Regions from separate parts of the Mesorhizobium sp. M7A.F.Ca.ET.027.02.1.1 genome, predicted to be linked through region 3. Evidence: predicted binding sites of a transcription regulator. Region 3 holds the regulator's gene; each other region holds the start of a gene.

Region 1 (3,253 bases), on a different contig from region 3:
GCGGCTTCATCACCGAGCATCCGATCCTGCTGCTCGACGAACCGACCGCTTCGCTCGACGCCAGGAACCGCGACGTCGTGATCGAACTCATCGCCGCCAAGAAGGCGGCTGATGTCGCCCTGCTCGGCATCTTCCATGACCACGACGTGCGCGAGGCGGTTGCCGACCGCATCATCGACGTCACCGCTTTCGCGTCCGGAAAAATCGCCGCATGAGCAGGAAATTGTCCGAGACGCCGCTGATCCACCCGACGGCGGATGTACAGAATTCGACGCTCGGCCGCTGGACCGAGATCGCCGACCGCAGCCGGGTCTCGGAAGGCGAACTTGGCGACTATTCCTACATGATGCAGGACTGCTCCGTCTGGTGCGCGACAATCGGCAAGTTCGCCAACATCGCCGCCGCTGTGCGCATCAACGCCACCAACCACCCGACCTGGCGGCCGACGCTGCATCACTTCACCTATCGCGCCTCGGACTACTGGGACGATGCCGAGCACGAGACAGAATTCTTCGCCCAGCGCCGCGCCAAACGTGTCACCATCGGCCACGACACCTGGCTCGGCCATGGCTCGACCATCCTGCCCGGCGTCATCGTCGGCGATGGCGCCGCGGTCGGCGCCGGTGCTGTCGTCTCGAAAGATGTCGCGCCTTACACCATCGTCGCCGGCGTGCCGGCAAAGCCGATCCGCGAGCGCTTCGATCGTCGCACGGCCGAACGCTACCAGGCGCTCGCCTGGTGGGACTGGGATCATGCAAGGCTGCGGACCGCGTTGGATGACTTCCGGGAGCTTGAGGCCGAGGCCTTCCTGGAGAAATATGGCGGATAGCGACGTCCAGGAATGGGCCGCCACTGACGCCGGGCAGCGGGGCAAACCGCCTGGCCCCTGCTATCCGCATGACGTGCCTCTCGACACCATGACGGCCCTTGTCTGGAACGCCTAAAGGAAGGCCTCGCCGTCGCCAGCGCGCCACGGGCGAGTATGTGCGCATCACGTGGTGCCGTCTTGCCATCGGCACCAACTCGCCAGGCCTGCATTCCACATCACCTTCGACTGCTGGTCCTGGGCCGGCCACAGGCTCCGGCCTGTGGAGCGTAACAAAACTGACATCACCGCGACACGGCAGGTTCATGTGGCTGCGCTAGGCGAATGCCTGACGATCAATGGTCCGGACTGGAACCTGCCCCATGCCAGCAAATTCCGCCACGCTCGAAATCCGCGGTGTCACCCGACGATTTGGCAAGAACACCGCCGTCAGCAACATCAACATCGCCATCCCGCAGGGTCAGATGGTTGGCGTCATCGGCCGTTCGGGCGCCGGCAAATCGACCCTTCTTCGCATGATCAACCGTCTCATCGATCCCAGCCAGGGGTCGATTTTTTTTGACGGCGCCGAGGTCTCGAAGCTGAGCGGCTCGCCGCTGCGGCGCTGGCAGCGCGACTGCGCCATGATCTTCCAGCAGTTCAACCTGGTGCCGCGCCTCGACGTGCTGACCAATGTGCTGCTCGGCAAGCTGAACCACCGTTCCACCATGTCCAACCTGCTCGGCATGTTCTCCCGCGCCGAATGCGCCGAGGCGGTCGCCGCGCTCGAGCGGCTCGATATCGCCCGCACCGCACTGCAGCCCGCCGGCACCTTGTCGGGCGGCCAGCAGCAGCGCGTCGCCATTGCCCGCGCCATGATGCAACAGCCCAAGGTGATCCTCGCCGACGAGCCGATCGCCTCGCTCGACCCGCTCAACGCCAAGGTGGTGATGGATTCGCTGCAGGACATCAATCTGCGCGAAGGCATCACCGTCGTCACCAATCTGCACACGCTGGATACCGCCCGTACCTATTGCAACCGCATCATCGGCATGGCCGCCGGCAAGGTCGTCTTCGACGGCCCGCCGGAAGAACTCAACCGCGAGGCCGTGCGCCTCGTCTACGGCGCCGACAGCAATGGCCAGGAGATCTCCGAGGCCATCACTTCGACCAGCGTTGCCTTCAGCCGCAAGATCGCCGCATCCGCCGGACCGCTCGAGCCCGCATTCCCGGGATATTGAGAGCGGTTGGGATCGCCAGTCCACGTCAAGGGCACCTGTCAAAATCGATAACGCTGCCGGCGCGGGGCCGGAACCTACAGGAGAAATATCCAATGTTCAGGAAGATGGTTTTCAGCGCCGTTTCGGTGCTCGCCATGGCGACCAGCATGGCCCAAGCGGCCGATATGAAGGAATTTCGCGTCGGCATTCTCGGCGGCGAAAACGAAACCGACCGGCTGCGCAACTACCAGTGCCTTGCCGACCATCTGAAGGCCGAATTCGGCTTCGAAAAGGTCTCGCTGTTCCCGGCCGCCGACTATGACGGCGTCATCCAGGGCCTGCTTGGCGGCACGCTCGACTTCGCCGAACTCGGCGCTTCCGGCTACGCCAGCGTCGTTCTCAAGGACCCGAAGGCGGTCACCCCGATCCTCACCACCCAGCAGACCGACGGCGCCACCGGCTATTATTCGATCGGCCTGGCACTGAAATCCTCCGGCATCACCGACATCAAGTCGGCCAAAGGCAAGAAACTCGGCTATGCCGATCCGGATTCGACCTCCGGCTATCTGATCCCGCTGACCCAGATTCCGAAGGACACCGGCGCTTCGAACGAGACGTTCTTTGCCTCGACCCAGTTCAACGGCGGCCATGAGAACAACATTCTCGCCGTGCGCGACGGCAAGGTCGATGTCGCGGTAGACGATTCTTCGGGCGTCGGCGACTTCAAGAACGGCTTCACCTCCGGTAGCTTCCACAAGGTAGTCGCCAAGGGCGCCGTCGACCCCAACGACTTGGTCGAAGTCTGGCGCTCGGGCCTGATCCCGAACGGCCCGCTGGTCGTGCGCACCGCGCTCGGCGACGAGATGACCGCCAAGCTGGCCGCCTTCTTCACCGCCTTGCCGACCAAGGACAAGGCCTGCTTCGAAGGCGTCGAAGGCGGCGACTTTACCGGCTACGTCCCGGTGAAGGCGGACTTCTACAACGTCATCGTCGAAGCCCGTAAGGCAGCCATCGGCGGCTAACGGCGAAACCGGAAAGGGCGGTGCGTTCAAAGTACCGCCCTTTCTGCATCTCCGATCATGACCATTTCAGTGACAGCCCCCACCCACCAGATGGCCGATGCCTGGCGAAGCCAGACGTCCCTGCGCCGGCTCTATACAGCACTCGGCGTTGGCTTGCTGCTTGTTGCGATGTTTTCCAGCATGTGGTTTGCCGACGAAGCCAATGC
Region 2 (3,253 bases), on a different contig from region 3:
GCAGCCCCTTGATCTCGTGGCGCAAGTGCACGCGCACCTTGGCGTCGAGCGCCGACAGCGGCTCGTCGAGCAGAAGCAGGCCGGGCGAGGTGGCGATGGCCCGGGCGAGCGCGATGCGCTGCTGCTGCCCGCCGGAAAGCTGCGCTGGGTATTTCTTCGCCTGATCGGACAAGCCGACCAGCATGAGCAATTCCTTGACGCGGGCATCGATCTCGGCGCGCGGCCGTTTGGTGTTTTCCAGGCCAAAGGCGATGTTCCTTTCAATCGTCAGATTGGGAAACAGCGCGTAGGACTGAAACACGATGCCGTAGTCGCGTTTTGACGGCGGCAGCGTTGAGATATCCCTGCCCCCCTGGCGGACGACGCCTCTGGTCTGCAGGTCGAGGCCGGCGACGGCGCGCAGCAGCGTGGTCTTGCCGCAACCCGAAGGGCCGAGAAAACAGATGAATTCGCCTTCGTTGATGTCGAGCGAGATGTCCTTCAGCGCATGGAACTCGCCGAAGGCCTTCCAGAGATGTTCGATCTGTAGGTAGGCCGTGTTGCCGGCAGCGGTCATGGGATGCACCTCGGCCAGCGTTGCCGATAGATCAGCGACGGGTTCGTGTCTCATTTTGACCATCCGGGAAGAGTTACGAGAAGGGCGCCGTCAGAGCGGCGCCCTGTCGAAATGCTCTGCGTCTAGCTCTTGGGCTCAGACTTGGCGTCGTAGCGCTTCGTCCACTCGTCGAGAATGGCCTTGCGGTGGTTGGCCGCCCACTCGAAGTCATTGTCGATCATCTTGGACTCGATATCTGCGGGCAGGAATTCGACCGGCTTGGCGACATTCGGCATAGCCAGAACCGCATAACCTACATTGTACATCTCGTTGGCCTCCTTGCTGATCGACCAGTCGAGCAGCGTTTTGGCGGCTTCGAGATTTTTCGTTCCCGCAACGATCGCGGATGCCTCCATGTCCCAGCCGATGCCTTCGGACGGGATGACGATGTCGAGGGGGGCTCCCTCCTTCTTCGATTTCGCGGCGCGGAACTCGAACGAGATGCCGATTGCGGTTTCACCGGCGGCGGCCATTTTGCACGGCTTCGAACCAGAATGCGTGTAGGCATCAATATTCTGATGCAGGGCGTCCATATAGGCCCAACCATCCTTCTCGCCGAACAACTGCAGCCAGCTCGATACATCGAGGAAGCCGGTGCCGGACGAGGCCGGGTTCGGCATCACGATGTGACCCTTGTATTCCGGCTTGGTAAGATCTTTCCAGCTGGTCGGCTCGGTGAGGCCAAGCTTTTTGCCCTCCACGGTGTTGAAGCAGATCGAAGCCGCCCAGGCGTCCATGCCAACCCAGGCCGGTGGCGTGTCCTTGTCGACAAACTTCGGCTTGAGTAATTCGACGCCTTTTGGCGCATAGGGCTCAAGCATGCCTTCGGTCTTCAGCACCAGAAGCGATGTAGCGGCAAGGCCCCAGACAACGTCGGCCTGCGGATTGTCCTTTTCGGCCAACAGCTTGGCGGTAACGACACCCGTGGAGTCGCGGACAAAGTTCAGTTTGATGTCGGGATGGCTCTTTGTGAAAGTCTCGGCGTAGCGGGCGAGATCTTCGGCTTCAATGGCGGTATAGACTGTCAGTTCGGAGGTTTCGGCAAAGGCGGCGGATGACATCAATGCCGCGGCGAAGGCCATTGCGATAGTTGCGTTGCGTGATTTCACGATTCAGTTCCCCTTTGATTGTTGGCACATTCTGCGATGCACTGTGACGATCTCGCCGGTGGACCTTGCGGCCCTGTAGCGCTTGTGGATTTCGTCGTTGGGTCAACTCTGGGGATTGGTGATCGATAAGTAAAATCTATTTATTTTATGACAGGCAAACTTCTCCTGATAGTTGTCATGGAACTGTCGCATGCCTGTTGCGGCCGCGATTTCGCGCTTGCGAAAGCCCACGATTGGCAACGGTCAGCCGAACGAAACGCCCGTTGTCTGTGCCCGCAAACGCGGGTCGGACGAGCGGACAGTCACCACCAGATCGACCCCCCCCCTCGCCCGCAAGCCCGCGTCGATTTCAGGGCATTCGAGCTCGCGGTCGGTGCGCACGGCCTTCATGGTCAGGCCGCCAGCACGGCGGTCTCGAGGATGTCGAGCGCACGATCGAGATCAGCTTTCGAAATGACCAGCGGCGGCGACAGCGTCAGCACATTGCCCTGGCTGACCTTGAAGCTCAGCCCCTGCCCCAGGCAAGCATAGAAGACGCGTTCGGCGAGATCGCGCGCCGGCTCGCGCGTATCGCGATCCTCGACGAGCTCGACGCCGACCATCAGTCCCCTGCCCCTGACGTCGCCGACATGGGGCGAGCGCGCCATCAGGTGCTGCATACGCTCCAGCATGTGCCGGCCAATTTCGGCCGCGCGTTCGACCAATCCTTCCTCCAGGATGATGTCGATCGTTGTCAGTGCGGCGCGGGTCGTCACCGGGTTCTTCTCGTGGGTGTAGTGGCCGATCGCGAAGCCACCGGTGACGTCGAGGTCGCGGCGCGCGATGACGGCGGCGATCGGCAGGATGCCGCCGCCGAGCGACTTGCCGAGGACGACGATGTCGGGCGTCACATCATCATGCTCGTGGGCGAAGAATTTTCCCGTCTTGCCCAGCCCGGTCGGGATCTCGTCGAAGATCAGCAGCGTGCCGTGCCGGTCGCAGGCTTCGCGAACCCGCTTCCAGAAACCGGGCGGCGGCGGGTTGGGCGTCGCCCGCATCGGTTCTGCGACGACCGCCGCCACGTCCTGTTCGCGGCCGAGCACATAGGCGATCATGTTGGCGCAAGCGAGCCCCGAGGTTTCGAGGGAATCGTGGCCATAGGGACAGCGATAGCCGTCCCAGGGTGCGACGTGCTCGGTGCCGGTCATCATCGGGCCTGATATGTGCGAGCGGAAGGTCGCCTCGCCGCCGACGCTTGCAGCGCCGAAGCCGGCCCCGTGGAACGCATCCCAGAACGACACCGTCTTGAAGCGGCCGGTCGCGGCGCGGGCGATCTTCAGCGCGACCTCGATGGCATCCGAACCACCGGTGGTGAACAGCACCTTGCCGAGATCGCCGGGCGCCAATGCCGCCAGCTTCTCCGCCAGCTCGACAGCGGGCTCGCAGGTAAAGCGGCGCGGCGCAAAGCAGAGCTCATCGAGCTGCTTTTTGATCGCCGTGACCAGCCTTGGATGGCCGTAGCCGAGGTGATGCACGCTGTTGCCGTGGAAATCCATGAAGCGGCGGCCAG
Region 3 (3,253 bases):
CATCGGACCTGATCGTCGAAGGCATCCTGACCGAAAGCAAGCCGAGCGAGGCCGGCTCACTCAAACGCGGCCGGCCGCAGGTCGGCCTCAGTCTCAATCCGGAAGCGGCCGCGGTAATGACCGTGGTGCTGTCGCTGAACTTCCTCTCCGTCGCCGTCATCGACTATGCCGGCCAGGTAATATCCGAGGAACAGCGCCGGCTGGACACGCTGACGATGTCGCGCGAGTCGCTGATCGGGGAATGCACGGCCATCGTGCGGCGCCGCCTGGCAGATCCCGACCTGGACGTGCGCAGCATCGCCCGCATCGCGCTGGCCATCCAGGGCATCACCGACACCCGTGCCCGCGCCATGCTGTGGTCGCCGATCACGCCGCACACCGACATCGCCTTCGCTGACATATTCGAAGACCAGTTCGGCATCCCTGCCATAATGGAGAACGACTGCAACATGATGGCGGTGGCGCTGCGCTGGCGCGACCCCGATCGTTACCGCGACGATTTCATCGCTATCCTTTTGTCGCACGGCATCGGCATGGGACTGGTGCTGAAGGGCGAATTGTTCACCGGCACCCATTCTTCGGGCGGCGAATTCGGCCACATGATCCATCGGCCGAACGGCGCGCTATGTCGCTGCGGACGGCGCGGCTGCGTCGAAGCCTATGCGGGCAATTACGCCATCTGGCGCAACGCCAGGCAGATGGGCGAGAATGCAGAACCCGTTGCCGATGTCAGCGACGCCGACATGCGCGCCCTGGCTGCCGCGGCCCGCGAAGGTGACGGACCCGAACGGGAAGCCTATCGCAAGGCCGGCGAAGCGCTCGGCTACGGCCTCGGCAGCCTGTTCGCGCTGATCGATCCGGCGCCGGTCGCCATGGTCGGTGTCAGCGCCGCCGCCTTCGACCTGATCGAGCCGGCATTGCGGCAAGCGATTGCCCAGACCGCCGGCGGCCAGCATTCCAAATCGATTTCCTTCGACACCGAGCCGAACGAACTGCCGCTGATCCGCGAGGGCTGCGCCATGCGGGCGCTGATCTTCGTCGATCAGGAGATTTTTGCGCCGGGCGTGCAGGCGAGATCCGGTTTCGGCGGCAAGAACGTGGCGTGAGTTCAAACGAGGGAGTTCAGTCCTCTCGGATGGCGTATCCGGCCCCACGGATCGTGCGGATGACATCAGGCATACGGCCATTGTTGACCGCCTTGCGCAGCCGGCCGACATGCACGTCGACCGTGCGCTCGTCGATGTAGATCGTCTCGCCCCAGACATTGTCGAGCAGCTGGCTGCGCGAGAACACGCGGCCTGGATGGCGCATCATGAATTCGAGCAGGCGGAATTCCGTCGGCCCAAGCCGGATCTCGCTCTTCTTGCGATAGACACGGTGCGACTCGCGATCGAGCACGATATCGCCGACCTTTAGCACGCTGGACAGCACTTCCGGCTTGGCCCGGCGCAGCAGCGCCTTGACCCTGGCCATGAACTCTGGCGTCGAGAAGGGCTTGACCAGATAGTCGTCGGCGCCGGTCGACAGGCCGCGCACGCGGTCGCTTTCCTCGCCTCGCGCGGTCAGCATGATGATCGGCAGCCGCTCGGTCTCGGGACGCATTCGCAGGCGCCGGCAGAGTTCGATGCCCGAAACCGCAGGCACCATCCAGTCGAGCACCAGAAGATCGGGAACGTTCTCCTGCAGCCGGATTTCGGCCTCATCGCCGCGCGTCACCACCTCGACCTGGTAACCTTCGGATTCAAGATTGTAGCGGAGCAGCACGCCTAGCGGCTCCTCATCCTCCACCACCATGATGCGTGGTGCGATCATCGGCTGGTCACCCCTGTTATGCCGCTGGCGCGGACATTGCCGTCTCGTCCTGCTTCGGACGATTGGCTGGCAGCTGCGTGCCGGTCAAAACATAGTAGGCATTTTCGGCGATGTTGGTCACGTGGTCGCCGATCCGCTCGAGGTTCTTGGCGCAAAACAACAGGTGCGTGCACGCCGTGATGTTGCGGGGATCTTCCATCATGTAGGTCAGCAGCTCGCGGAACACCGAGGTGTATTTGACGTCGATGCGTTCATCATTGTTTCTGAGCGTGGCAAGTGCTGCCGCGTCAGCGGCGGCATACTCGTCGACGACCCCCTGCACCTGGATCAGCACCAGCTGCGCCATCGCGTCGATCGAATGCGAAAGATCGTGCGGCGTGACGCTCAGCCCGACAGTGCCGACGCGCTTGGCGATGTTCTTGGCAAGGTCGCCGATGCGCTCGAGGTCGCCGGCCATGCGGATCGAACCGACCACCGCACGCAGATCGTTGGCCATTGGCTGGCGCTTGGCGATCAGCGTGATGGCGCGATCGTCCAGCTCGCGCTGGCGGGCATCCATGATGGCATCGTCGGAAACCACGCGCTGCGCCAGCGCATTGTCCGAATTGAGCAAAGCCTTGGTCGAGCCACTGACCATCGAGCGGGCGAGATCGCCCATGTCGCGGATCAGCTGGCTGATCTGCTCCAGATCCTCATCGAAAGATGCAACGGTATGTTCACCCATGATCTTCGTCCCTCATATGCCTGAGCTCAGCCGAACCGGCCGGTGATGTAGTCCTGGGTGCGTTTGTCGTCGGGGGTGGTGAACATCTTGTCGGTGGCGCCCTCCTCGACCAGATAGCCTAGATGGAACATCGCGGTGCGCTGCGACACGCGCGCTGCCTGCTGCATCGAATGGGTGACGATGACGATCGTATAGTTCTGGCGCAGTTCGTCGATCAGTTCCTCGACGCGAGCAGTGGCGATCGGGTCGAGCGCCGAACACGGTTCGTCCATCAGGATCACCTCGGGTGACACGGCGATGGCGCGTGCAATGCACAGACGCTGCTGCTGGCCACCGGAAAGACCCGTGCCAGGTTCCTGCAAACGGTCCTTCACCTCGTTCCAGATCGCCGCCTTCTTCAAGCTCGACTCGACGATCTGATCCATGTCGGCCTTGCGCTTGGCCAATCCGTGGATGCGCGGGCCATAGGCGACGTTCTCGTAGATCGACTTGGGGAACGGATTTGGTTTCTGAAACACCATGCCGACGCGCGCCCTGAGTTCGACGACATCGATGTTCTTGTCGTAGATGTCTTCTTCGTCGAGCGTTATCTTGCCGGTTACCCGCGCGGAATCGATGGTGTCGTTCATGCGGTTGAGGCAACGCAGGAAGGTCGACTTGCCGCAGCCGGAGGGGCCGATCAGCGCCGTCACCTGATTCAGGCGGACGTCGAGATTG

Evidence for each region. The regulator PhoB, encoded in region 3, activates phosphate uptake and scavenging genes when phosphate is short. The targets are predictions, from matches to a motif close to TGTCATNNANCTGTCAT.
Region 1: the regulator PhoB is predicted to act here: its motif matches at 1,095-1,111, upstream of phnC (phosphonate ABC transporter ATP-binding protein).
Region 2: the regulator PhoB is predicted to act here: its motif matches at 1,878-1,894, upstream of EN749_RS16185 (putative 2-aminoethylphosphonate ABC transporter substrate-binding protein).

The regions. Positions count from the first base shown of each region.
Region 1 covers NZ_RZOL01000123.1:11,336-14,588, reverse strand. The annotation lists gene phnL (phosphonate C-P lyase system protein PhnL) at 1-215, shown strand, start outside; gene EN749_RS15615 (DapH/DapD/GlmU-related protein) at 212-829, shown strand; gene phnC (phosphonate ABC transporter ATP-binding protein) at 1,189-2,046, shown strand; gene phnD (phosphonate ABC transporter substrate-binding protein) at 2,139-3,047, shown strand; gene phnE (phosphonate ABC transporter, permease protein PhnE) at 3,105-3,253, shown strand, end outside.
Region 2 covers NZ_RZOL01000131.1:11,663-14,915, reverse strand. The annotation lists partial or broken gene EN749_RS16190 (ATP-binding cassette domain-containing protein) at 1-556, opposite strand, end outside; gene EN749_RS16185 (putative 2-aminoethylphosphonate ABC transporter substrate-binding protein) at 679-1,677, opposite strand; gene EN749_RS16180 (aspartate aminotransferase family protein) at 2,097-3,253, opposite strand, start outside.
Region 3 covers NZ_RZOL01000429.1:1,126-4,378, forward strand. The annotation lists gene EN749_RS30400 (ROK family protein) at 1-1,106, shown strand, start outside; gene phoB (phosphate regulon transcriptional regulator PhoB) at 1,123-1,812, opposite strand; gene phoU (phosphate signaling complex protein PhoU) at 1,829-2,536, opposite strand; gene pstB (phosphate ABC transporter ATP-binding protein PstB) at 2,563-3,253, opposite strand, start outside.